Regions from separate parts of the Microbacterium sp. Z10_103 genome, predicted to be linked through region 1. Evidence: predicted binding sites of a transcription regulator. Region 1 holds the regulator's gene; the other holds the start of a gene.
The links. Region 1 encodes LexA, which represses DNA repair genes until DNA is damaged. Its sites were predicted from a motif close to TCGAACANNTGTTCGA; they were not measured.
Positions count from the first base shown of each region.

Region 2: the regulator LexA is predicted to act here: its motif matches at 2,979-2,994, upstream of imuA' (DnaE2-dependent mutagenesis accessory factor ImuA').

Region 1 covers NZ_JBZEGK010000001.1:824,885-836,554, forward strand. The annotation lists gene hflX (GTPase HflX) at 1-237, shown strand, start outside; gene AC4FS2_RS03760 (hypothetical protein) at 305-868, opposite strand; gene AC4FS2_RS03765 (prolyl oligopeptidase family serine peptidase) at 967-2,883, opposite strand; gene AC4FS2_RS03770 (methylenetetrahydrofolate reductase) at 3,044-3,994, shown strand; gene metE (5-methyltetrahydropteroyltriglutamate--homocysteine S-methyltransferase) at 3,991-6,318, shown strand; gene lexA (transcriptional repressor LexA) at 6,430-7,110, opposite strand; gene AC4FS2_RS03785 (LysM peptidoglycan-binding domain-containing protein) at 7,364-7,714, shown strand; gene AC4FS2_RS03790 (histidinol-phosphate transaminase) at 7,744-8,829, shown strand; gene hisB (imidazoleglycerol-phosphate dehydratase HisB) at 8,826-9,440, shown strand; gene hisH (imidazole glycerol phosphate synthase subunit HisH) at 9,437-10,087, shown strand; gene priA (bifunctional 1-(5-phosphoribosyl)-5-((5-phosphoribosylamino)methylideneamino)imidazole-4-carboxamide isomerase/phosphoribosylanthranilate isomerase PriA) at 10,134-10,886, shown strand; gene AC4FS2_RS03810 (SseB family protein) at 10,864-11,628, shown strand.
Region 2 covers NZ_JBZEGK010000001.1:2,017,651-2,029,320, reverse strand. The annotation lists gene AC4FS2_RS09835 (iron-dependent transcriptional repressor DtxR) at 196-897, shown strand; gene AC4FS2_RS09830 (M23 family metallopeptidase) at 1,129-2,019, shown strand; gene AC4FS2_RS09825 (HNH endonuclease) at 2,346-2,843, shown strand; gene imuA' (DnaE2-dependent mutagenesis accessory factor ImuA') at 3,005-3,730, shown strand; gene AC4FS2_RS09815 (DNA polymerase Y family protein) at 3,731-5,353, shown strand; gene AC4FS2_RS09810 (error-prone DNA polymerase) at 5,543-9,139, shown strand; gene AC4FS2_RS09805 (DUF2510 domain-containing protein) at 9,191-9,985, shown strand; gene AC4FS2_RS09800 (UBP-type zinc finger domain-containing protein) at 10,005-10,382, shown strand; gene AC4FS2_RS09795 (ROK family protein) at 10,400-11,332, opposite strand; gene AC4FS2_RS09790 (sulfite exporter TauE/SafE family protein) at 11,547-11,670, shown strand, end outside.

The sequences.
Region 1 (11,670 bases):
TTCGTCTCGTCGCGGACCGGCGAGGGGGTCGGCGAGCTGCGCGCGGCGATCGAGGAGGCGCTTCCGCTTCCCGCGGTCGAGGTGCGCGCGGTCGTGCCCTACGACCGGGGCGAGCTCATTTCGGCGGCCCACGACTCCGGGCTGATCCTGGCCGAGGAGCACCGTGCCGAAGGAACGTACCTGCACGCGCACGTGGGGGAGCGGCTCGCTGCCGAGCTGGCACCCTTCGCATCCTGACCCGCCACGTGCGTGAATCGGCTGCCACACCGAGGGGTGCGGCAGCCGATTCACACGCGTCGGGGACTTAGAAGGGCGTGGGGCCGTACCCCTCCGGCACGATGAGGATGCCGACGACGAGGCCGTCCTCGTTCACTGCCACGCGGCCGGTCATCTCCCCGGCCTCGCAGACCAGGGTGGTCGCGCCCACGACGGTGCCGACGACCTCGTCTTCTTCGGCAGCGATGGTGGCCCCGCCGGGCATCTCCACGCGCGTGTCGCGGAGGCTCTGCAGCGCACCCACCTCACCGAGCACCGTTCGCCACGTGTCGGCGATGCGCTCGCGCGGAAGCTCCTGCGCGGTGACCGGATGCATGATCTCGGTCAGCCTGCCGTAATCGCCGGTCGCGATGAGCGTGAACACGAGCTCCGTCGTGGTGCGGACCTCCGCCACGCCCCGCCGGGGGAGCGGTTCGCCGCCTACCGGATCCACCGGCTTCCCGAACCGCTTGAATGCTGCCTGCCTCGTCATTCCCAATTCCCTCCCGATATCGGCCCATGTCCGCCCCGCCGCCCGCGCCGCATCGACGGCGGACTCCAGTCGGCGGCGGGCATCCTGCACTGCTTGCTGTGCTGCCCGGATCTCATCCATGTCGATAGTCAACCAAAGGTTGACGCTGATGTCAACCGACCGTTGACACTCGGTGGGCAGCGGGGTCGGTGCCGCGGCGCGTCGGGCTCGACGGGGTGTCAGGTCGAGAGCGTGATCGGCGGGACCCCTGGCGTCTCGAAGCCGAAGATCTGGCCGAGGAACGCCAGCTCGCTCTCCAGGGCGTGCGCGATCGTCTCGCCACGGCGAAAACCGTGGCCCTCGCCCTCATAGAGCACATACGCGTGCGGGATCCCCTGGGCCGCAAGAGCATCACGGATCGCCTCCGCCTGCGACGGCGGGACCACCGCATCCTCGGCCCCCTGCAGAATCAGGATCGGCACGCGGAATCGCTCGGGGCGGCTCAGCGGGGACCGCTCGCGGTAGAGGGCCTCGGCCTCCGGCAGCGGACCGATGAGTCCGTCCAGGTAGCGCGCCTCGAAGTCGTGCGTGTCCTCTGCCAGCGTCCGCGCGTCGCCGACGGCATACCGCGCGATTCCCGCCGCGAACACATCCGTGCCCACGAGCGCCGCCAGCACCGTCCAGCCACCGGCCGACCCGCCGTCGATCGCCAGGCGCTTGCCGTCCGCGTCGCCGCCGGCCACGAGTCCCTCCGCGGCGGCAGCCACATCGTCCACGTCGACGATGCCCCACTGCCCCTTCAGCCGATCACGGTAGATCCGCCCGTAGCCGGTGGACCCGCCGTAGTTGACGTCCAGCACGCCGATCCCGCGACTGGTGAAGTAGGCGATCTTCGCGGATGCTGCCGGCCCGACGTGTGAGGTCGGGCCGCCGTGGACGAGGACGATGCAGGGCGGCAGCTCGCCCTCCACGCCGGTGTAGTGGGGGTTCGTCGGCGGATAGGAGAAGGCGTGCACAGGGCCGTGCGGCCCCTCCGCCGTGAGGCTCCGCGGGCGCGGCATCCAGTCCTCCGGGAGAACCGGCGTGCCACCGGCCACGAGGACGGCCTCCTCCGCGTCGACATCCATCATCCACAGCCCACCCTGCTGATGCGGGCTGCTGCCCGAGACCAGCACCCTTCGGCCGTGGGCGTCCTCCACGAGGGCGCCTGATGTGACCGGCACCGGCAGCGTGCGCTCGTTTCCGTCCGTCAGAAGCACCAGCTGGTCGGCACCGTCGGTGCGCACCGCGACGAAGCCGCCGTCGATGGGCGCGAACCACCGGGAACCCAGCACCCAGAGTGCGCCGCCGGTGTCGGCATCGGCGGGGGCGATCGGATGCGGCGTGCCGCCGACCCGCGTGCCCCACAGGTTCCACCTGCCGGACGCGTCGTCGAGGAACGCGAGTTCGTCCCGTCCTGTCCATTCCGGTTGCAGCGGCGCGCGGTCCGCGCCGCCGGCGACAACAGCCCACGTGTCGATCCGGCCGTCCTGCAGTTCGCCGACACGGAGCTCCGTGCGATCCCACGGCATGTCCGGGTGATTCCACGCGATCCAGGCGAGTCGCGTCGCATCCGGGGAGAGTGCCGGCTGCGCCACGAAATCGCTGCCGGCCACAATGCTCTGCACGGCCGCCGAGTTCGCGGCCGCGGAACCGTCCAGGGGAATCACGACGATGTCGCGTTGCGGCGTGCGCCCGGTCCCGTCCGTCTCGCGCACGGCCAGCAGCATCCCTGCCTGAACGCGCAAGCCGCCGAACCGCACGCCGTCGGCGCGGGGGGTCAGGCCTCGCGGTTGCCCGCCCGGCCGGAGTGCCCACACGCGCTGATCGCTCTTCTCGACGTAGACGAGCTCGGCGTCGTCGGTCGCTGCCCATGCGCCTCCGCCATACTCGTGCACCCGGGAACGCGCGTTCCCCGGCGCCGGCAGGACGTCGCTCACGGTGCCATCCGCCGACCGCCGTCGCACCGTCGTCCGGCCGCCCTCTTCAGGAACCGTCTGCCCCCACCACACCTCATCACCGACGAACCGCGCGCCGTCGATCCGCGGCGACGCCGCCGCCACATCGCGCGCGGAGAGGGGAGATGGCCAAGAGCCGTGGGGGAGGGGAGCAGGCATGCCGTCAGCCTAGATCGGCGAAACAGTCCGACACACCGCACCCCTCGGGAAGGGGCCGGCGGTACCGTCGAACCGCACGACCGCCCCGCCCCTGACGTCGCGTGCGCAAACCGCCGTAGGTGCTGCGCGCAGCACCCCGTTCCTCCGCCGAGAGCCCCAGATGTCCGACGATCTGCGCACCAACGTGCCGTTCTCCTTCGAGCTGTACCCGCCTCGCTCGGCGACCTCGGAGCCGGCGCTCCACGAAACGATCGCGCGTCTGGCGCGGACCGGGCCCCAGTTCATCTCCGTGACGTACGGCGCGGGTGGATCCACCGGCGGGCGCTCGCTCGACGTGCTCCGCCACATCCGGCGCACGACCGACGTCGAGCCGCTCGCGCACCTCACCTGTATCGGCAACAGCTACACCGGCGCAGCCGCACTCATCCGTGAATTCCTGGACGCGGGGATCACGAGCTTCCTGGCGCTCCGTGGCGACCCGCCGGAGGGGGTGGCCGAAGACGAGGTGGAACTCGGCGACCTTGAGAGCTCAGCGCAGTTGGTGCAACTCATCGACAGGGTGCAGGCCGAGCGTGCGCCCTACACCGAGTTCGGCATCCCCGGGCTTCCCGGGGCCGCCCGGGTGGACCGTCGCCCCCGCGTGCAGATCGCGGTCGCAGCGTTCCCCACGGGGCATCCGCGTTCGCGGCATCCTCGTCAGCACATCGATGCCCTGCTGGCGAAACAGGCCGCGGGAGCGACCCTCGCGATCACGCAGCTCTTCTTCCACGCCGACCACTACCTGGGGTTCGTCGCGCGCGCCCGCGACGCCGGCGTGACCATCCCGATCCTGCCCGGCATCATGCCGATCACCTCGCCGGCACGTCTGCGGCGCGTGCTCGAGCTCACCGGCGAGGATCTGCCGTCCGAGCTCGCCATCGCCCTCGAGGTGGAGCCCACGTCCGAGGGTCGCACCCGCATCGGAATCGATTACGCCGCACGTCTGGTCGCCGACGTGGTGGACGGCGGCGCGCCTGGCGTCCACCTCTACGCCTTCAACCACCACGACACGGTGCTCGCGGTCCTCCGCGAGGCCGGTGTCCTCACACCGCACAAGGAGACCGCGAGATGACCGCATTCCCCACCGGAACGATCCTCGGATACCCCCGCATCGGACGCCGGCGCGAGCTCAAGCGCGCCGTGGAGGCGCACTGGGCGGGCGCGCTCGACGAGGCGGAGCTCGAGGCCGCAGCGGCGGCGCTGCGTCGCGCGACGCGGGGCCGCCTGGCCGCCCTGGGGCTCGGCCGGAACGACTCCGCCATCCCTGAGTCGTTCTCGTATTACGACCAGGTGCTCGACGCCGCTGTCACCGTCGGCGCGGTCCCCGCGCGCTTCGCTGACCTGCGCGAGGCCGACGGCACCGTTCCCCTCGCGGGGTACTTCACTGCGGCGCGGGGCGCGGGGGAGCATCCCCCCTTGGAGATGACGAAGTGGTTCGACACGAACTACCACTACCTCGTGCCCGAGATCTCGCCCGACACCGTCTTCCGCCTCTCCAGTGACCGGTATGCGCGCCTGGTGGCCGAGGCGCGCGCCGACGGCTACACGACGCGGCCGGTGATCGTCGGCCCCGTGACATTCCTCGCCCTCGCAAAACCCGCCGACGGGGCGCCGGACGGCTTCCGGCCGCTCGACCGCCTCGACGACCTGCTTCCCGTGTACGCGGAACTCCTCGCAACACTCCGCGCGGCCGGCGCGGAGTGGGTGCAGCTGGATGAGCCGGCGCTGGTGAGCGAGAGCCTCCCGGAGGATGCGGCGTCCCTCGCCGCGGCGGCGGAGCGGGCGTACGCGGCGTTGGGCGGAGCATCCGACCGCCCTGCGATCCTCGTCGCAGCCCCCTACGCGCAGCTCTCCGAGCAGGCGTGGGCGGCGCTGGCCGCAGCCCCCGTCGAGGCGATCGCGGTCGATCTCACCCGGGGAGCCGTCCCGCCGGTCGTCGACGGGCTGGGCGGCAAGACGCTGGTGGGCGGCGTCATCGACGGACGCAACGTCTGGCGAGGTGATCTCGGAGCAGCGCACACCCGCCTCGCCGAGCTCGCCGCCCTCGGCTCCGCCGCTGTGGCGGCCGGGACCTCCACGTCGCTGCAGCACGTTCCGCACGATGTCGAGGACGAGCCGGACCTCGACCCCCGCCTCGCGACATGGCTGGCGTTCGCCGACCAGAAGATCGGTCAGGTGGCGACTCTGGCGCGGGGTCTTGAGGACGGCCCCGACGCGATCGCGGATGAGGTGGCCGCCGCATCCGCCGCTCTCGCCGATCGCCGGAATGCGCCCGGAGTCCGCGACGGCGACGTGCGCGCCCGCGCCCAGGCGCTGACCGATGCCGACTTCTCTCGCGGCGAGTACGGGGTGCGCGAGGTGGCACAGCGGGAGGCGCTCGGGCTGCCCGTGCTTCCGACCACCACCATCGGATCGTTTCCCCAGACCGGTGACATCCGCCGCGCCCGTGCACGCTTCGCCCGCGGGGAGATCGACACGGATGCGTACGAGGGGTTCCTCCGCGAGGAGATCGCCCGCGTCGTTGCGCTGCAGGAGGAGCTCGGACTCGACGTGCTGGTGCACGGCGAGCCCGAGCGGAACGACATGGTGCAGTACTTCGCCGAGAATCTCGGCGGGTTCGCGGTGACCCGTCACGGGTGGGTGCAGTCGTACGGATCACGCGCCACCCGACCGTCGATCCTGTGGGGCGACGTCTCGCGCCCGGCACCGATCACGGTGCGCTGGTCGACGCATGCGCAGTCACTGACCCAACTGCCGGTCAAGGGGATGCTGACAGGACCGGTGACGATCCTGGCGTGGTCGTTCGTCCGCGACGACCAGCCGCTGGGGGAGACGGCGAATCAGGTCGCCCTTGCCCTCCGCGACGAGATCTCCGACCTTGAGCGTGCGGGGATCGGGGTCATCCAGGTCGACGAGCCCGCCCTCCGCGAACTCCTGCCGCTCAAGCGCGCGGACCAGCCGGCGTACCTCGACTGGTCGGTGGGGTCGTTCCGCCTGGCCACGGCCGGCGCAGCCGACGCGACGCAGGTGCACACGCACCTGTGTTATTCGGAGTTCGCGGTGGTCATCGATGCGATCGCCGCCTTGGATGCGGACGTGACCTCGATCGAGGCTGCGCGGAGCCGCGGCGAAGTGATCGGCGACATCCGCACCTCCGGGTTCGCCCACGGCATCGGCCCGGGCGTGTACGACATCCATTCACCGCGTGTGCCTTCGGTCGCCGAGGTCGCGGAGCTGCTCGACCGCGCCGTCGATGATCTGCCGCTGCGGCAGGTGTGGGTGAACCCGGACTGCGGTTTGAAGACGCGCGGCTACGACGAGACGGTGGCGTCCCTCCGCAACATCATCGAGGCCACGCGCCGGACGCGCGCGCGTGTGGCCGCCCCCGTCGCCTGACCCCCACGGACGCCACCGAGAAACGACATCCCGGCCGAGACGTAACGCAACGCGTTGTTTCTCGGCCGGGATGTCGTTTCTCGCGCGGATGCGGAGGGGGCGGCGGCGGGGTTAGACGGCGCGCAGCACCGCCACGACGCGGCCCAGAACGACCGCCTCGTCGCCGAGGATCGGCTCGAAGGCGGAGTTGCGCGGGAGCAGCCAGGTGTGGCCGTCGCGGCGGCGGAAGGTCTTGACCGTGGCCTCGCCGTCGAGCATCGCCGCGACGATCTCGCCGTTCTCCGCAGTGGCCTGTGAGCGGATGACGACCCAATCGCCGTCGCAGATCGCAGCGTCGATCATCGACTCGCCCGACACCTTCAGCATGAAGAGGTCGCCCTTGCCCACGAGCTGGCGGGGGAGCGGGAAGATCTCCTCGACGTGCTGATCGGCGGTGATCGGCACACCGGCCGCGATGCGGCCCACCAGCGGCACGAGCGCGGCGTCGCCGACCGACGGGCCGGCGTCGGCCGGATTCTCCGCCGCCGTGCCCGGCAGATCGATCAGCACCTCCATGGCCCGGGTCTTGCCGGGGTCGCGACGGAGGTATCCGCTCAGCTCCAGCTGGTTGAGCTGGTGCGTGACGCTGGAGAGCGACTTGAGCCCGACGGCGTCGCCGATCTCGCGCATGCTCGGCGGGTAGCCGTGCCGGGCGATGGATCTCTGGATGACTTCGAGGATCGCGAGCTGCTTGTCGCTGAGGCTCTTGCGTCGGCGCGTCTGCGGCTTCTCTCGAGCGGTCGCGTCGGTCATTCTCCTGCTCCCTCCCGGGCCCGCCATGGCACCGGTCTTCGAATGTCGGAGGTCCGTGATGGTCTTCCGTCGTCGAAACCGTATCCGGTATCGGGCTTCGGATGTCGCTGCGCTCCGCGTGTCGCCTCCGATCCATGTCCGATCAGGCGTTGGTTGACACGCGAAGTATATCGAAGATAGATTCGGAAGACAGGTTCGCATCTTGCCCTCCCGGCCGAGTGCTGGATGCGAACCTTCCCCCAAAGGAGGAGCCATGGCCACCATCGCGAGCGTCGCCCCCACCACCCGCCTGCGCCTCACCGCGCGTGGTCGCCGTGTGCTGGCGTCCCTGGCCGCACTTCCCGCCGTGCTGGCGATCACGTGGGCCGCCCTCGCCGGCGGGTCCGCCCTCGCCTCGGGTGACGGGGGAGCGCCGGCAGGGACGTTCACCGAGATCACGGTGATGTCTGGGGAGTCGCTGTGGTCCATCGCCCAGGACGTCGCCCCCGATGCCGACACGCGTGACGTCGTCGACGCGATCTCGCGGCTGAACATGCTGGACTCCTCGACGGTGTCGGCCGGCCAGCGCCTGGCGATCCCTACAGAGTTCGCCGCCACCCCGTAGCCCGATCAGCTCGCCGTAGCATGGGGAGAATGACGATCCGGTTGGACGACCTCCCGCTACGCGACGATTTGCGCGGATTGGTGCCGTACGGTGCCCCCCAGGCCGCGCTGCCGATCGCCTTGAACGTCAACGAGAACACACATCCCGTGCCGCAAGAAGTGGCCGATGACATCCTCGACTCGATCGCCCGAGCGCTGCGGGACGTGAACCGGTACCCCGACCGGGAGTTCACGGCTCTTCGTGAGGCGTTCGCGGAGTACCTCGGCCACGGACTCACCCCCGATCAGATCTGGGCGGGCAACGGATCCAACGAGGTGCTGCAGCACATCCTGCAGGCCTTCGCCGGTCCCGGCCGCACGGCGTTCAGCTTCGCGCCGACGTACTCGATGTATCCCCTCCTGACCCGGGGCACCGGAGCGCGGTGGGTGGCGGGCGAACGGGCGCACGACTTCACGCTCTCACCGGAATCCGCGGCCGCGCAGGTCGCGCAGGTTCAGCCGGATGTCGTGTTCCTCTGCGCGCCCAACAACCCCACCGGAACGCCGATGGGGTTGGACGTCATCTCCGCCGTGTATGACGCCACCGACGGCATCGTGATCGTGGATGAGGCCTACCACGAGTTCGCGCCGCGGGACGAGCGTTCGGCGCTCACCCTTCTCCCGGGTCGCGAACGGCTGGTGGTCTCGCGCACGATGAGCAAGGCGTTCGCGTTCGCCGGCGCCCGGGTCGGTTACCTGGCGGCGGATCCGGCCTTCGTGGACGCCCTGCGGCTCGTGCGCTTGCCCTACCACCTCAGCGCCCTCACGCAAGCGGCGGCGGTGACCGCCCTGGGGCATGCCTCCACGATGCTCGGCATGGTCGAGGACATCATCAGCCAGCGCGATCGCATCGGGGCCACCCTCTCGGCGTTGGGCTACACGCCCTACGAGTCGTCGACGAACTTCGTCCTTTTCGGCGGGGTGGATGACCCTGCTGCCACGTGGAAGGCGCTTTATGACCGCGGTGTCCTCATCCGCGACGTCGGTATCCCGCACTCGCTGCGCGTGACTGCCGGGACGGAGGAGGAGTCCACCTCGTTCCTCGATGCCCTGGCCTCGATAGGATCGAAGGTATGACCGGAACTGGCGCGCCCCGCACCGCGACCCTGCGACGTGCCACGAGCGAGTCCTCCGTGGAGATCGAACTCGACCTCGACGGCTCGGGGCGCAGCTCCATCTCGACGAGTGTGCCTTTCTACGACCACCTCCTGACGGCGTTCGCCAAGCACGCCCTGATCGATCTCACGGTGCGCGCGACCGGCGACACGCACATCGACGCGCACCACACCGTGGAGGACGTGGCCATCGTGCTCGGTGACGCGATCCGTGACGCCCTCGGCGACAAGTCGGGCATCACCCGGTTCGGCGACGCCCTCGTGCCGCTCGATGAGGCGCTCGTGCAGGCTGTCGTCGACATCAGCGGCCGGCCCTACCTCGTGCACGTCGGTGAACCGGCCGGCTTCGAATTCCACCTCATCGGCGGGCACTTCACCGGTTCGCTCGTGCGGCACACGTTCGAGGCGATCGCGTTCCACGCCGGCTTGACCGTACACATCCGCGTGCTCGAGGGCCGCGACGCGCACCACATCGCCGAGGCCGAGTACAAGGCATTCGCGCGTGCGTTCCGGCAGGCGAAGTCGCTCGATCCGATGGTCGACGGCATCCCCAGCACCAAGGGCGCTCTGTGAGCGATAAGCCGCTCGTCGCCGTCCTGGACTACGGCTCGGGCAACATCCACTCCGCTGTGAAGGCTCTCGCTGCGGCCGGAGCCGATGCGCGCCTGACGAAGGACGCCGGACTCATCCGCGACGCCGACGGTCTGGTCGTCCCCGGAGTCGGGGCCTTCCACGCCGTCATGGAGGCACTGCGGGAGAGCCGCGGTGACGAGCTCATCGAGCGCCGTCTGGCCGGTGGCCGTCCGGTTCTGGGAATCTGCGTGGGTATGCAGGTGCTCTTCGGCCGTGGGGTGGAACGCGGGGTCGATACGGAGGGGCTCGGGCAGTGGCCGGGAGTGGTCACCGAACTGGATGCTCCGGTGCTGCCGCACATGGGGTGGAACACCGTCGAGGCGGGCAAAGGCTCGCGCCTGTTCGCCGGTCTCGAGTCCGAGCGGTTCTATTTCGTGCACTCCTTCGCGGCGCAGCAGTGGAATCTGGAAGTTCTGCCGCCGTTCCCCTCACCGGCCCTCACCTGGTGCACGTACGGCACGCCGTTCCTCGCGGCGGTGGAGAACGGTCCGCTCGCAGCGACGCAATTCCACCCCGAGAAATCGGGCGAGGCCGGTATCAAGCTGCTGTCCAATTGGATCGGCGGCCTCGGCGGGGCTACTCTCTGAGCTTGTGCCCAGCCCCGGCGCCCGCCGTCCGTTCGCACGAGGAGCCATGAACGATTTCGCGTCAAGTCCCGAGCTGATCCTGCTGCCCGCCGTCGACATCGCCGGCGGAAAGGCGGTACGGCTGACCCAGGGGGAGGCCGGAAGCGAGACGTCCTACGGCGACCCGGTTGAAGCCGCCGGTGAGTGGGCCCGGCAGGGCGCGCGATGGATCCACCTCGTCGACCTGGATGCAGCGTTCGGCCGCGGGAGCAACGGCGGGATACTCCGCAAGGTCATCAAGCAGGTGCGCGGCGTGCAGGTCGAGCTGTCCGGCGGCATCCGCGACGACCGTTCGCTCGAGACGGCTTTGGAGAGCGGTGCCGCGCGGATCAACCTCGGCACCGCCGCCCTGGAGAACCCGGAGTGGGCGGCGGATGTCATCAGCCGCTACGGCGATGTCATCGCGGTGGGCCTGGACGTCCGGGGGACGACCCTGGCTGCGCGTGGATGGACGCGGGATGGCGGCGACCTGTGGACCGTGCTCGACCGGCTGGAGAACGCCGGCTGCAGCCGCTACGTCGTCACCGATGTCACCAAGGACGGCACACTACGCGGACCGAACCTGGAGCTCCTGCGCGAGATGACCTCGCGGACCCCCAAGCCGATCGTGGCATCCGGGGGAGTGTCGAGCCTCGACGACATCGTCGCTCTGCGGGAACTCGTCCCCCTCGGCGTCGAGGGCGCGATCATAGGCAAGGCGCTGTATGCGGGGGCCTTCACGCTGGCCGAGGCGCTGGATGTCGCCGGACTCCGGCGCTGACTCCGCGGGCGTGCCCTGGGAGGGCCGCCATTTCGAGGCGAACCCGCACTCCGGCGACGACGGATCGGCAGACCCCGCGCTCCTCGCGGCCTTGCAGGGTTTCCGGGCCGGAGACGCCGACGCGGTGGCCGTGGTCGAGGCCTACCGGCACGCGCGCCTCCTGATCCCGCTCATCGCAGAGAAGGGCGACGAGGGGGTCGGACCCACCGGGTTGACCGTGGACAAGACCCAGGAGCTGTCGATCGTGACCGTCGGCGCGCCCGACGGTCGCAAGGTGCTCCCGGTCTTCACCTCGGTCGACGCGATGGGGCGGTGGGATGCGGCGGCACGCCCCGTCCCCGCCGAGGGAGTGCGTACGGCCCTCGCCGCAGCATCCGACGACACCGACCTGATCGTGATCGATCCGGGGTCCGAGACGGAGTTCGTGCTCCGTCGCCCCGCGGTGTGGGCGATCGGTCAGGGTATCCCGTGGGAACCGAGCCACCTGTCCGCGGACGTCTTCACCGGGCTGCAGCAGAGCATTTCGGGGGAGCTGGCGGTGCTCGACCTCGCGGTCGAGCCGGGCGATCCGTCCGCACAGTTGCGTGGTCCCGACCTCATCGTGCACCTCCAGCTCATGCACGGCCTGGACCAGGAGGAACTGGACGCGGTGCTCGCGCGGGTCGCCCGCCGCTGGGCGGCCGATGACCGCATCGCCGTGCTCGTGGATTCTCTGACGGTCAAGCTCCACCGTTCCGCGTAGCCGCTCCCTACCCGTAGCCGCTCACGCACCCGCAGCCGCTCA
Region 2 (11,670 bases), 1.2 Mb from region 1:
TCGATTCTAGGGCGGCCCCGCGCACCGCCCTCTCCGCCCCCAGGCACGGTCACGGACGGTTTCCGTCGTTCTGCGCGGCCGGATTCCGACGAAAGTCGTCCGTGACCGCACGGGGAAGGGGGGATGGCCGGGCCGGGGCTCAGGAGCGTTGGATAGGCTGGAAGTCCACCGCTGAGCGCCGAGGAACCCCGCCATATGACCGATCTCATCGACACCACGGAGATGTACCTGCGCACGATCCTCGAGCTGGAAGAGGAGAACATCGTGCCTCTTCGTGCGCGCATCTCCGAGCGCCTCGGGCACTCCGGCCCGACGGTGTCGCAGACCGTCGGGCGCATGGAGCGTGACGGACTCGTCGTCGTCTCCGAAGACCGGCGACTCGAACTCACCGACGCCGGTCGCCAGAAGGCCGTCGATGTGATGCGCAAGCACCGTTTGGCCGAGCGCCTCCTCAGCGACGTCATCGGGTTGGACTGGGCGTACGTCCACGAGGAGGCGTGCCGGTGGGAGCACGTCATGAGCGAGCAGGTCGAGCGTCGCCTGGTCGAACTCCTCGGTCACCCCACCGAGTCGCCCTACGGCAACCCCATCCCGGGACTCGATCAGCTCGGCGACCACCCGGCCAACACTTTCGAGCAGGGTGTCGTGGGCCTTGTCCGTCGACTCAACGAGGCCGGCGCGCCGATCGCCGGGACGGTACGGCGCCTCGCCGAGCCCGCGCAGGTCGATCCGGAACTGCTGCAGCAGCTCAAGGCAGCCGGGGTCGTCCCCGGCGCTCGCGGCGATTACCGGTTCAACGAGGGCTACGTCCTGCTGCAGATGGACGGCAGCGACGAGGGCCTGGAACTGCCGATCGAAGTGGCCTCGCACATCTTCCTCGTCGACGACCAGCACTGATCCTCCCCAGCCGGGTCTCGCTGGCAGTTGTCCACGGGATTTGTGGTCAGCGTGACATATTCGTTACCTTCCGGTAGCGTTCATCCCGTCCCCAGGTGAAAAGCCCCACCGTCGGACCCCGCGCAGGCTGCCTCATCGGCTCGTCGTCTGCGGAGGGTGAAGCCCGCATATCGTCCCCAACTGAGTCCCGACGAGCCAGTGCCGACAGGCGCGGAGGCGCCGGAGGAACTATTGGCTGAAGATATCGATTCGGTCGGATCTGCACCCGAGCAGAACACGACCGACACGACCCGCCGCGCCCGAGCGCGCACCTCGACTCGCGCCAAGGTGCGGCCCCCGGCGAAGGCGAAGGCGCCTCGTGCCGCCGCACGACCCACCCGTCAGCGCCCGCTCCGCTCGGGGAAGGCTGCGCCGCTGCGCAGCGCTGCGGTCCTGACGATGGTCGCCGGTCTGATCGCCACCGTCGCGCTGCCGGCCTATGCGGCCTGGCAGCCCGAGGAGGAGTCGCGGACCTTGCAACAGATCGCCGCCGACGATGCGCAGTCGCTCGTCGTGGCCTCGGACGCATCCGCGGTTCAGCTCCAGCGCAGCAGCTACGCAGCCACCACGGCGGAGGAGATCGAGAAGAAGAAGGCCGCCGAAGCCGCTGCCGAGCGTGCTCGCGTCCGTGCCGCCTCCTCCCCGGTATCGCTGTCGTCGATCGACCTGACCATGACCGCTCCGGGCTCCGGCGAGGTCCGCTGGCCGCTGTCGGGCTTCAAGCAGGGCCGTGGCCTCGGCGACTCCGGCTACCACCAGGGCGTCGACCTGCTCGCCGGATGCGGCACACCGCTGTTCGCCGCCGCCGGCGGTGTCGTGCGCGTCTCGCAGGAGAGCTTCGGCGGATACGGCGTGGCGGTCACGATCGATCACGTCATCAACGGCCAGCGGGTCAGCACCCTGTACGGCCACATGACCTATGGCAGCCGCGTCGTCCGGGCGGGCGAGAGCGTCGCCGCCGGGCAGCTCATCGGCGTCGTCGGGTCGACGGGCAGTTCCACGGCGTGCCACCTGCACTTCGAGGTGCACGTCAACGGCGGCGTCGTGGACCCGTGGGGCTGGCTCCAGTCCAACGCCAGCTGAGACTTCGCAAAGGCGGCGTGCCGGGGAATGGTTCCCGACACGCCGCCTTTTCGTTCCCCGAGGCGATCCCCGGGCGTGTCGCGTGGGTTAGCCTGTCAGCGACGCTGAGAGAAAGCGGAGGAGCCGATGGGCATCACACCACGCATTCGCACCACGGATGCGCTCGGTCTGCTCGTCCTTCGGCATCGTGGAATCGGACGCCGCGGCTCGGCCGTGGCGTTCTGGCGCTGTCTGTGAAGACAGCGCCTTTTTCATAACCTGCGCTCCTTGATCCGTCGCATGTCGAATATCCGAGAATCCGTCCCGGCCATTCGAGAGGAAGCGGAATGCGCACATTGGTGCTCAACGCGGGCTATGAGCCGCTCGCTGTCGTGTCGTTCAAGCGAGCGCTCGTGCTCGTGATGGACGAGAAGGCCACCGTGATCGAGCGGGTGGAGGGCGACCCCGTGTGGGCGGCCGCAGGGGCCTACGACCGCCCCGCGGTCATCCTCCTCACCCGCTACGTGCGAGTGCCCGGTGCGCGCCGCATCCCGGTCACGCGAAGAGGCGTGCTGCGCCGCGACGGGCATCGCTGCGCCTACTGCGGCAAGACAGCATCCACGATCGACCACGTCTTGCCGCGCTCGCGCGGGGGCGCGGACTCGTGGGAGAACCTGGTCGCGTGCTGTCTTCGCTGCAACAACCTCAAGGGCGACCGCACGCCGCAGGAGATGTCGTGGAGTCTGCGGCTGATCCCGGGTGCCCCCCACGGGACGCAGTGGACGGTTCGCGGCACCGACCGCGCCGACCCGCGCTGGGAGCCCTACCTGGCTCTCGCCGCCTGACCTCTCCTGCCCCTGACGGTTACGGACGGTTTTCGTCGCTTCGCGGCGTCCCAGAGCGACGAAACCGTCCGTCATCGTGAGGGGATGCGGAATGTCGGAGGGCGTTCGTATCTTCGAACCACGGGATTGAGACCGTAGAACAAATGTTCTAGCCTGTGGGAATGAGGGCGATCGTGCGGACCGAGGCGGAAGCGCTGAGCGACGTACGCGAGCTGCGCGCGCAGCTCGAGCGTATGCAAGGCCGCCGTCTGGACGCTCCCGCGATGCCGACCCATCCCGCGTTCGCCGGTCTCCTTCCCGGGGGAGGGCTGCGGCCCGGGTCGGCCTATACCCTCGCCCCCTCGACCGCGCTGCTGCTGGCACTGATGGCGCGACCGTCGCAAGACGGCGCGTGGTGCGCGGCCGTGGGCATGCCCGAACTGGGTGTCGAAGCCGCCGAGCGCTATGGGCTCGACCTCGACCGGCTCGTCTTCGTCCCCGAACCGGGTCCGCGGTGGCTGGCGATCACCGCGACGATCGCCGAGGTGATGCCCGTGGTCGCCGTGCGCCCGCCCGCGCGTGTGACCGACGGCGAGGTCTCGCGGCTGTCCGCCCGCTTGCGCGATCGCGGAACCGTGCTGCTCGTCCAGGGCGCGTGGCCGCAGGCCGAGGCGACGATCGATGTCGCCGATCCGCGCTGGGAGGGCCTGGGCGCCGGGCACGGATACCTCGCCGCACGCGAACTGACCGTCTCGGTGACCAGCCGGCGCTCGCCGTCGGCACGCCGAGCGCGGATGCTTCTTCCCGCCGCCGACGGCACCGTGTCGTTGCTCGGGCCTGCCGCCGAAGCATCCCGCCCCCGCCTGGAGGCGGTGCCGGAGTTCTCCGAGGTGAGGGCGGTGGGCTGAATGCTCGCACCCGTACGCAGCCTCGTGCTGTGGTTTCCCGACTGGCCGGTGACGGCGCTCTCCCTGGACGGCGCCGCCGCCGAATCCGGTGCCCTCGACCCGGCTGCGCTCGACCCGGACGCGCACACGCTGCACCCGCAGAGCTCCATCGCCGTGTTCGAGCACAACATCGTCGTGGCGTGCTCGGATGCGGCCCGTGCCTCCGGCGTCCGGCGCGGGCAGCGACGACGGGACGCGCAGGCGGTCAGCCCCGGGCTCGTGATCGTTCCCGCCGATCCCGTGCGCGACGCCCGCGCCTTCGCACCGATCGTCGCGCGCATCGAAGAACTCGCCCCCGGCGTGCAGATCGTCCGCCCGGGGCTGTGCGCCCTGCGCGCCCGCGGGCCCGCGCGGTACTACGGCGGTGAGGACGAAGCCGCCCGGACGCTTCTGGCCGCCCTCGTCGCCGACGGCATGACGGGGGTGCGGGCAGGGGTCGCCGACGGCCTGTTCACGGCCCAGCTCGCCGCACGTGCCACCCGCGCGGACGCCCCGGTGCGGATCGTGCCCTCGGGGGAGGCGGCGCCGTTCCTCGCGCCGTTGTCGGTGGGGGTGCTGGAGTCGGCGGGGGCCGGATCGACCGCATCCCGTGAGACGGCGCTGCCCGAACTGCTGGCACGGCTCGGGGTGCACACCCTCGGCGCTTTCGCGGCGATGGAGGTCGAACGTGTGCGCGACCGCTTCGGGGAGCAGGGCGTGCGGCTGCACGCCCTCGCGGCCGGTCGCGACTCCCGCCCGGTCGAACCCCGCACCCCGCCGCCCGAGCTGCACCGCGAGGTGTCGTTCGAACCGCCCCTGGAACTGGCCGAGCAGATCGCCTTCGGGATGCGCATCGCCGCCGATGAGTTCGTGCAGGGCCTCGGGGAGCGTCACCTGGTGTGCACGGAGTTGCGGGTCGAGCTGGTCGGCGACCGGGGAGAGCGCAGCGAGCGGGTGTGGCTGCATCCGGGGTCGTTCGACGCGTCCGCTGTGGTCGACCGGGTGCGGTGGCAGCTCGCCGAAGACGCGCAGAGCGTCCTCGGCAGCGGCGTCGCTCGCGTGAGGATCTCGCCCGAGGCCGTGGATGAGGCATCCCATCACGTGATCGGGCTGTTCGGTGCTGGTCCGGAAGAGCGCGTGCATCACGCCCTCTCGCGTGTGCAGGCGATGCTCGGTCATCGCGGGGTGCTCACCCCGGCCGTCGGCGGCGGGCGCTGGCTCACCGAACGGCAGGTGCTCGTGCCGTGGGGGGATCGAGCGGTCGTGGCGAAAGAACGCGCCCGCCCGTGGCCGGGAAGCCTGCCCGATCCGCTGCCGACCACCGTCTACCCGCAGCCGCGCCCGGTGGGTGTCACCGATGCCGCCGGCGGAACCGTGGTGGTGGGGGAGCGCGAGGTGCTGAGCGCGCAGCCGGCGCTGTTCGCGGTCGGTGGTCGGCGCGGCCGCATCCGGTCGTGGGCTGGGCCCTGGCCGATTCGCGAACGGGGGTGGGATGCGGTGCGCCGGCGTCGCGCGCACCGTTTCCAGGTGGTCGATGACGACGGGGTCGCCTGGCTGCTCGTCGAGGAGAACGGCGTCTGGACCGCCGAGGGCCGCTATGACTGACCCTTCGTCTCGCACCTCAGCCCCGTCCCGAGTGGCCGGCCCGGGCGAGGACATCTGCCGAGCCGAGGACGGAGGACGCGCCTTCGCTCCTCTGCTCGGCAGATCTCCTCTGCCCAGCCGGGCAGGAACGGGCCGCATCCGGTCCTGTTCCGGCCGCACCCGGTCCCTGAGCCGGGCGGAGGCACGCTGATGGGCTTCCACAACCCGCCCGTGCCGTGGTCGGAGATCGAACGCACGCTCAGTGATCGACGTCGCCCCGGCACGGTTCCCGCCGGAGCCGACGGCGGCGACAGTCCGGCGTGGTCGCGCAAGCGCGGACCCTACGTGCCCCCGGCCATCGAGCGTCCCGCCGACACCGTGCCGTATGCGGAACTGCACGCCCACTCGTCGTACTCGTTCCTGGACGGCGCATCCTCGCCCGAAGAACTCGCCGAGGAGGCCGAGCGCCTGGGGCTCCACGCGCTCGCGGTCACCGACCATGACGGCTTCTACGGCATCGTCCGCTTCGCCGAGGCCGCCGAGTCGCTGCAGCTGGGCACCGTCTTCGGCGCGGAGCTGTCGCTGAACCTGCCCGGGCCGCAGAACGGCGAACCCGATCCGGTCGGCTCGCATCTGCTCGTGCTCGCGCGCGGGGAGGAGGGGTACCACCGGCTCGCGGCGGCGATCACGTCCGCGCAGCTGCGCGGTGCGGAGAAGGGGCGGCCGGTGTACGACCTCGACGAGCTCGCCGAACGGGCCGGCGGTCCCCACGACCCGCAGTGGGCGGTGCTCACCGGCTGCCGTAAGGGGCCGGTCCGTCGCGCGCTCGCCGAGGACGGCCCGGATGCGGCGGCCGCCGCGCTCGACCGGCTCGTCGAGCGCTTCGGCCCCGATGCGGTGCACGTCGAGCTGATGGATCACGGTAATCCGCTGGACTCGCGCCACAACGACCTGCTCGCCGCGCTCGCCGCCGAGCGGAAGCTGCCGGTGCTCGCCACCAACAACGTGCACTACGCGGCCCCCGAACGGGAACTCCTGGCAGCGGCCGTCGCCGCGGTGCGGGCGAACCGGGGCCTCGACGAACTCGACGGATGGTTGCCCGCCCACGCCGGCGCCCACCTGCGCTCGGGGGCGGAGATGTCCCGGCGGTTCGCGCGGTATCCCGGCGCGGTGGCGCGCACCGTGACCCTCGCCGATGAGCTCGCGTTCCCCCTGCGGCGCGCCAAGCCCGCGCTGCCGAAGCAGAAGGTGCCCGACGGGCACACGCCGATGTCCTGGCTGCGGCACCTCGTCTGGGAGGCGGTGCCGCGCAAGTACCCCGACCTGAAGCCGAAGGATCGCGACCGCATCGAGCGCGAGCTCGGGGTGATCGAGATGAAGGACTTCCCCGGCTACTTCCTCATCGTCTACGGCATCGTGCAGGAGGCCCGCCGCCGAGGCATCCTGTGCCAGGGGCGCGGGTCGGCGGCCAACAGCGCCGTGTGCTTCCTGCTCGACATCACCGCGGTCGATTCGATCGCCTACGACCTGCCGTTCGAGCGGTTCCTCTCGAGCCTCCGCGACGAGGAACCCGACATCGACGTGGACTTCGACTCCGACCGGCGCGAGGAGATCATCCAGTGGGTCTACCGCCAGTACGGCCGTGACCGCGCCGCGCAGGTGGCCAACGTCATCCAGTACCGGCCGAAGAACGCCGTCCGCGACATGGCCAAGGCGCTCGGGCACTCGCCGGGGCAGCAGGACGCGTGGTCGAAGCAGGTCGAGCGATGGGGGGCGGCGCTGGATACCGGGGCCGATCACGACATCCCCGATCAGGTGCTGGCGTACGCCACCGAACTGCTGAAGGCGCCGCGGCACCTGGGGATCCACTCCGGCGGCATGGTGCTCACCGACCGCCCGGTGGGGGAGGTGGTGCCCATCGAGCACGCGCGCATGGAGAACCGCACGGTCATCCAGTGGGACAAGGACGATGCCGCCTGGATGGGGCTGGTGAAGTTCGATCTGCTGGGCCTCGGGATGCTGGCGGCGCTGCAGTACTGCTTCGACCTCATCCGCGATGCGACGGGGGAGGTGTGGGAGCTCGCGACGATCCCGAAGGAGGAGAAGGCCGTCTACGACATGCTGTGCCGCGCCGATTCGATCGGGGTGTTCCAGGTCGAGTCCCGCGCGCAGATGGGGTTGCTCCCGCGTTTGCAGCCGCGCCGGTTCTACGACCTCGTGGTGCAGATCGCGCTCGTCCGCCCCGGGCCCATCCAGGGAGGCGCCGTGCATCCGTTCGTCCGGCGCAAGCTCGGCCAGGAGAAGGTGACCTATGCGCACCCGAAGCTAGAGCCGGTGCTCGAGCGGACGATGGGCGTGCCGGTGTTCCAGGAGCAGCTCATGCAGATGGCCGTCGCGGTGGGGGACTGCACGGCCGAGGATGCTGATCTCCTCCGCCGGGCGATGGGATCCAAGCGCGGCGTGGAGCGGATCGAGAAGCTCCGCGAGAAGCTGTACGCCGGAATGGCCCGCAACGGACTCACTGGCGAGGTCGCCGACGGGATCTACGCGAAGATCCAGGCGTTCGCGAACTTCGGGTTCGCCGAATCCCACTCCCTCTCGTTCGCCCTGCTGGTCTATGCGAGCTCGTGGATCAAGCTGCACTATCCGGCCGCGTTCCTGGCCGGGCTGCTGCGCGCTCAGCCGATGGGGTTCTACTCGCCGGCGACGCTGAGCGCCGACGCCCGCCGGCATGGTGTCGAGGTGCGCCGACCCGACCTGCTGCGCTCGGGCGTCCAGGCAACCCTCGAACCCGTCACGGATTTCGAGGAGATCCCGGAAAGCGAGGATGCTGCGGCCCGATCCGGTCCTCGATCCGCGCGATCTCCTCGGTTTTCGCCCGCCGGGCCGGGCGAGCCGGCCGGATCCACCGCGGATTTCGAGGGGATCCCGGAAATCGAGGATGCTGCGGCCCGATCCGGCCCTCGATTCGCGCGATCTCCTCGGTTTTCGCCGGCCGGGGCCACCGGCCTGCCCGCGTGCGCTGACCGCCACCAGCCGCCGGTCGGCGATTTCGATCCGAAGGCCCCCGACGAGTCGGATGCGCACCGCCGCGACGGGCGGTTCGCGGTGCGTCTGGGACTGGCGGAGGTCACTGGGATCGGTGCAAAGGTGGCGGAGCGCATCGTGACCGAGCGGGAGACACGAGGGGAGTATCGCGATCTGCGCGACCTCGTGCGCCGGACCGGCCTCACCGCCGCCCAGCTGGAGGCGCTCGCCACGGCGGGTGCGTTCGACAGCCTCGGCATCAGCCGCCGCGAGGGGATCTGGCTGGCCGGCTCCGCGGCGCAGGACCGCGCCGAATTCCTGCCCGAGTCGATGGTGTCGGTGCAGCCGCCGCTGTTCCCCGACCCCACGAGTTATGAGGTGCTCGCGGCCGACCTGTGGGCGACGGGCATCTCACCGGGCGATCATCCCCTCACGCATTACCGCTCCCAGCTCGATGCGCGGGGGGTTCTCACCTCGCGAGAACTGCGCACGCACGAGAACGGCCGGCGCGTCGAGGTCGCCGGGCTCGTGACCCACCGGCAGCGGCCGGCCACGGCATCCGGCATCACCTTCCTCAACCTCGAGGACGAGCACGGCCTGGTCAACGTGATCTGCTCGGTCGGTGTGTGGAACCGTCATCGGCGCGTGGTGCGGGAATCTCCCGCGCTCATCGTGCGGGGGATGCTGGAGCGTTCGGTCGAGGGGGTGACCAACCTCGTGGCGGACCGGTTCGAAGACCTGCGGGTGGGGGTGTCGCACACCTCACGAGACTTCCGGTGATCGGGCTGCCGAATAGACTCGACGCGACCCGGCTCTCGCGGAAGGACCGACATGACCGACGCCCCTCAGTTCCCTCCGGGGTGGTACGCCGACCCGGACAACCCCTCCGTCCATCGCTGGTGGAACGGATCGGCGTGGACCGAGGCCCGACAGCCGGCTTCCGCCGCCGCACCCGCCCCGGCCGCCCCGGCCGCCGTGCCCGCCCCGGCCACCGCCGCCGCGGCCGCCGCTGCCCCTGCGGCGCCCGCACACCCCACCCCCGCCCCGGCGCAGCCCGCGTACCCGACCTATGCGTCAGCGCCCGCGGCGTACCCGGCCTATCCGTCGGCCCCCACGGCGCCCGCCCCCGAGCGTCGTGACATCCCGACCGAGACGCCGTGGATCTGGCTCATCGTCTTCCTGCCGCTGGTCACCTTCCTGCCCCTGTTCTTCATCGACTGGCGTGGGTTCCTCGAGGACAGCATCAACGACTCCCTCGAGTCGCCCTCCAACGCGTGGGCGGCCTCGTTCACCGGCGCCACGCTGCTCCTGACCCTCCTGGGATACCTGGTCATCGCCGCGCAGGTGGCGTTCGCCTACCTCGACTGGCGGGCGCTGCGCGCACGCGGGATCGACAAGCCGTTCCATTGGGCGTGGATCTTCTTCACGCTGATCGTCAGCAACGGCGTCTACGTCATCGGTCGCGGCGTGATCCTCCGTCGGCAGACCGGCAAGGGTCTTGCCCCCGTGTGGGCGTGGATCGCGGTGACGGTGCTCAGCATCGGAGTGGGTGCGGCCTTCGCCGTCTACCTCCTCAACGAGGTGTTCACCCTCATCTCGATCTACGACGCCGGCTCGCCCTTCTAGCCCGTCGAAAAGAGGAGACATGGCCACCGAGCAGATCGACCCCACCGACCAGATCGACCCCACCGCGAAGCCGTGGTCGTCGGGATGCGCCGAGTGCGACGCGGCGGGCGGATGGTGGGTGCACCTCCGCCGCTGTGCGGCGTGCGGGCATGTGGGATGCTGCGACGATTCGCTCGGTCGTCATGCGACCGCGCACTGGCAGAGCGCGGGCCACCGTTTCATCCAGAGCTTCGAGCCGGGGGAGGACTGGTGGTGGGACTACCAGGAGCAGGCCTCCATCGAAGGTCCGGAGCTGGCGCCTCCCACCAGTCGCCCCGAATCCCAGCCGTCACCCGGCCCGGAAGGCCGGGTTCCGAACGACTGGCGGCAGGCGTTGCGTCGCGCATCGTCGGAGTGAGAATCCGCTGTGACGCGTCACGCCTGGGCGCGTAGTACGAGCGCCGCGGCGCCGAGGAGCGGACTGTCGCTTCCGAGCTGGGCTCGCATGATCCGCGCACGCGCGAGGAACGGGTAGGGCGCGGCGGCGTCGCGGGAGGCGCGAACAAGATCGACGTAGTCCTCCGCGACGTGGGAGAAGCCGCCGCCGATCACGATGAGCTCGAGGTCGAGGAGCGCGCTGGCCGATGCCAGCGCGGAACCGACCGCGGCGGCGCTCCGACGCACCGCGGAGCCGGCGATCGCGTCATTGGCGGCATACGCGGCGGCGAGCTCCTCGCCGGTGCTGCCCTCCCAGCCCTGTTCGCGCGCCCATCGGACCACGTTCGGACCGCTCGCTACGCGCTCCACCGTCGCGTCGAGGCCATGGACTCCCGGGGCGGTGAAGCCGGCGACTTCGATCTGCCCGAGATGCCCGGCGTTGCCTGTGCTTCCGGCATAGGGGGCGCCGCGGGTGATGATGCCCCCGCCGATGCCGGTGGACACGATCATCCCCATCATGGTGCCGACATCGCGGCCGGCGCCGAGCCAGTGCTCCGCGATCGCGATGCAGAGCCCGTCCAGGGCGACGCGCACGGGGGTCGCGTGCAGGTGCGGGGGGAGGACGCGGCGGATCGCGGCCACGAGGGGAAACCCCGCGGCGTCAGGCAGGTTCAGCGGAGACACGGTCTGGCGTGCGGTGTCGAGAGGGCCGGCACTGCCGATACCGACCCCGACGATTTCCGCACCAGGCGGGATGGCGGCGACGGCTGCAGTGACGACGGTGGTGAGGGCGCGCTCCAGGTGTGACCGGTCGCTCTGCGCGCCGGTGGCCGCGCGGGCACGGGAGCCGGGCACCACGGCACCGGATTCGTCGACGAGGCAGGCTTCGATCTTGGTTCCGCCGAGGTCGACGGCGATGGCGAGCGGCACGACGGAAGCCTACTGGCCCCTCCGCCCGCCGGCTTCTGACGCGACAGAGACCTGGGCACCGGCGAGGTGACAATGCTCATCGGACCGTGGTTGAGACCACATGACCCAAGCCGCCTCGCCCCCGTTCCGTGCGTGCGGAAGGCTGCGTTTCACGCCGTAGCCTGGAGCGGTGAGCGGTGCAGTGGTCCTCGGAGATCTCACCGTCGTCTCCTGGATGCTGTTGGCACTGGGTTCGCTCGTCGTCGGGATGTCCAAGACGGCACTGCCGGGTGCGGGCGCCATCGCGGTCGCTCTGTTCGCCTCCGCGCTGCCCGCGCGCGAATCCACCGCGACGCTGC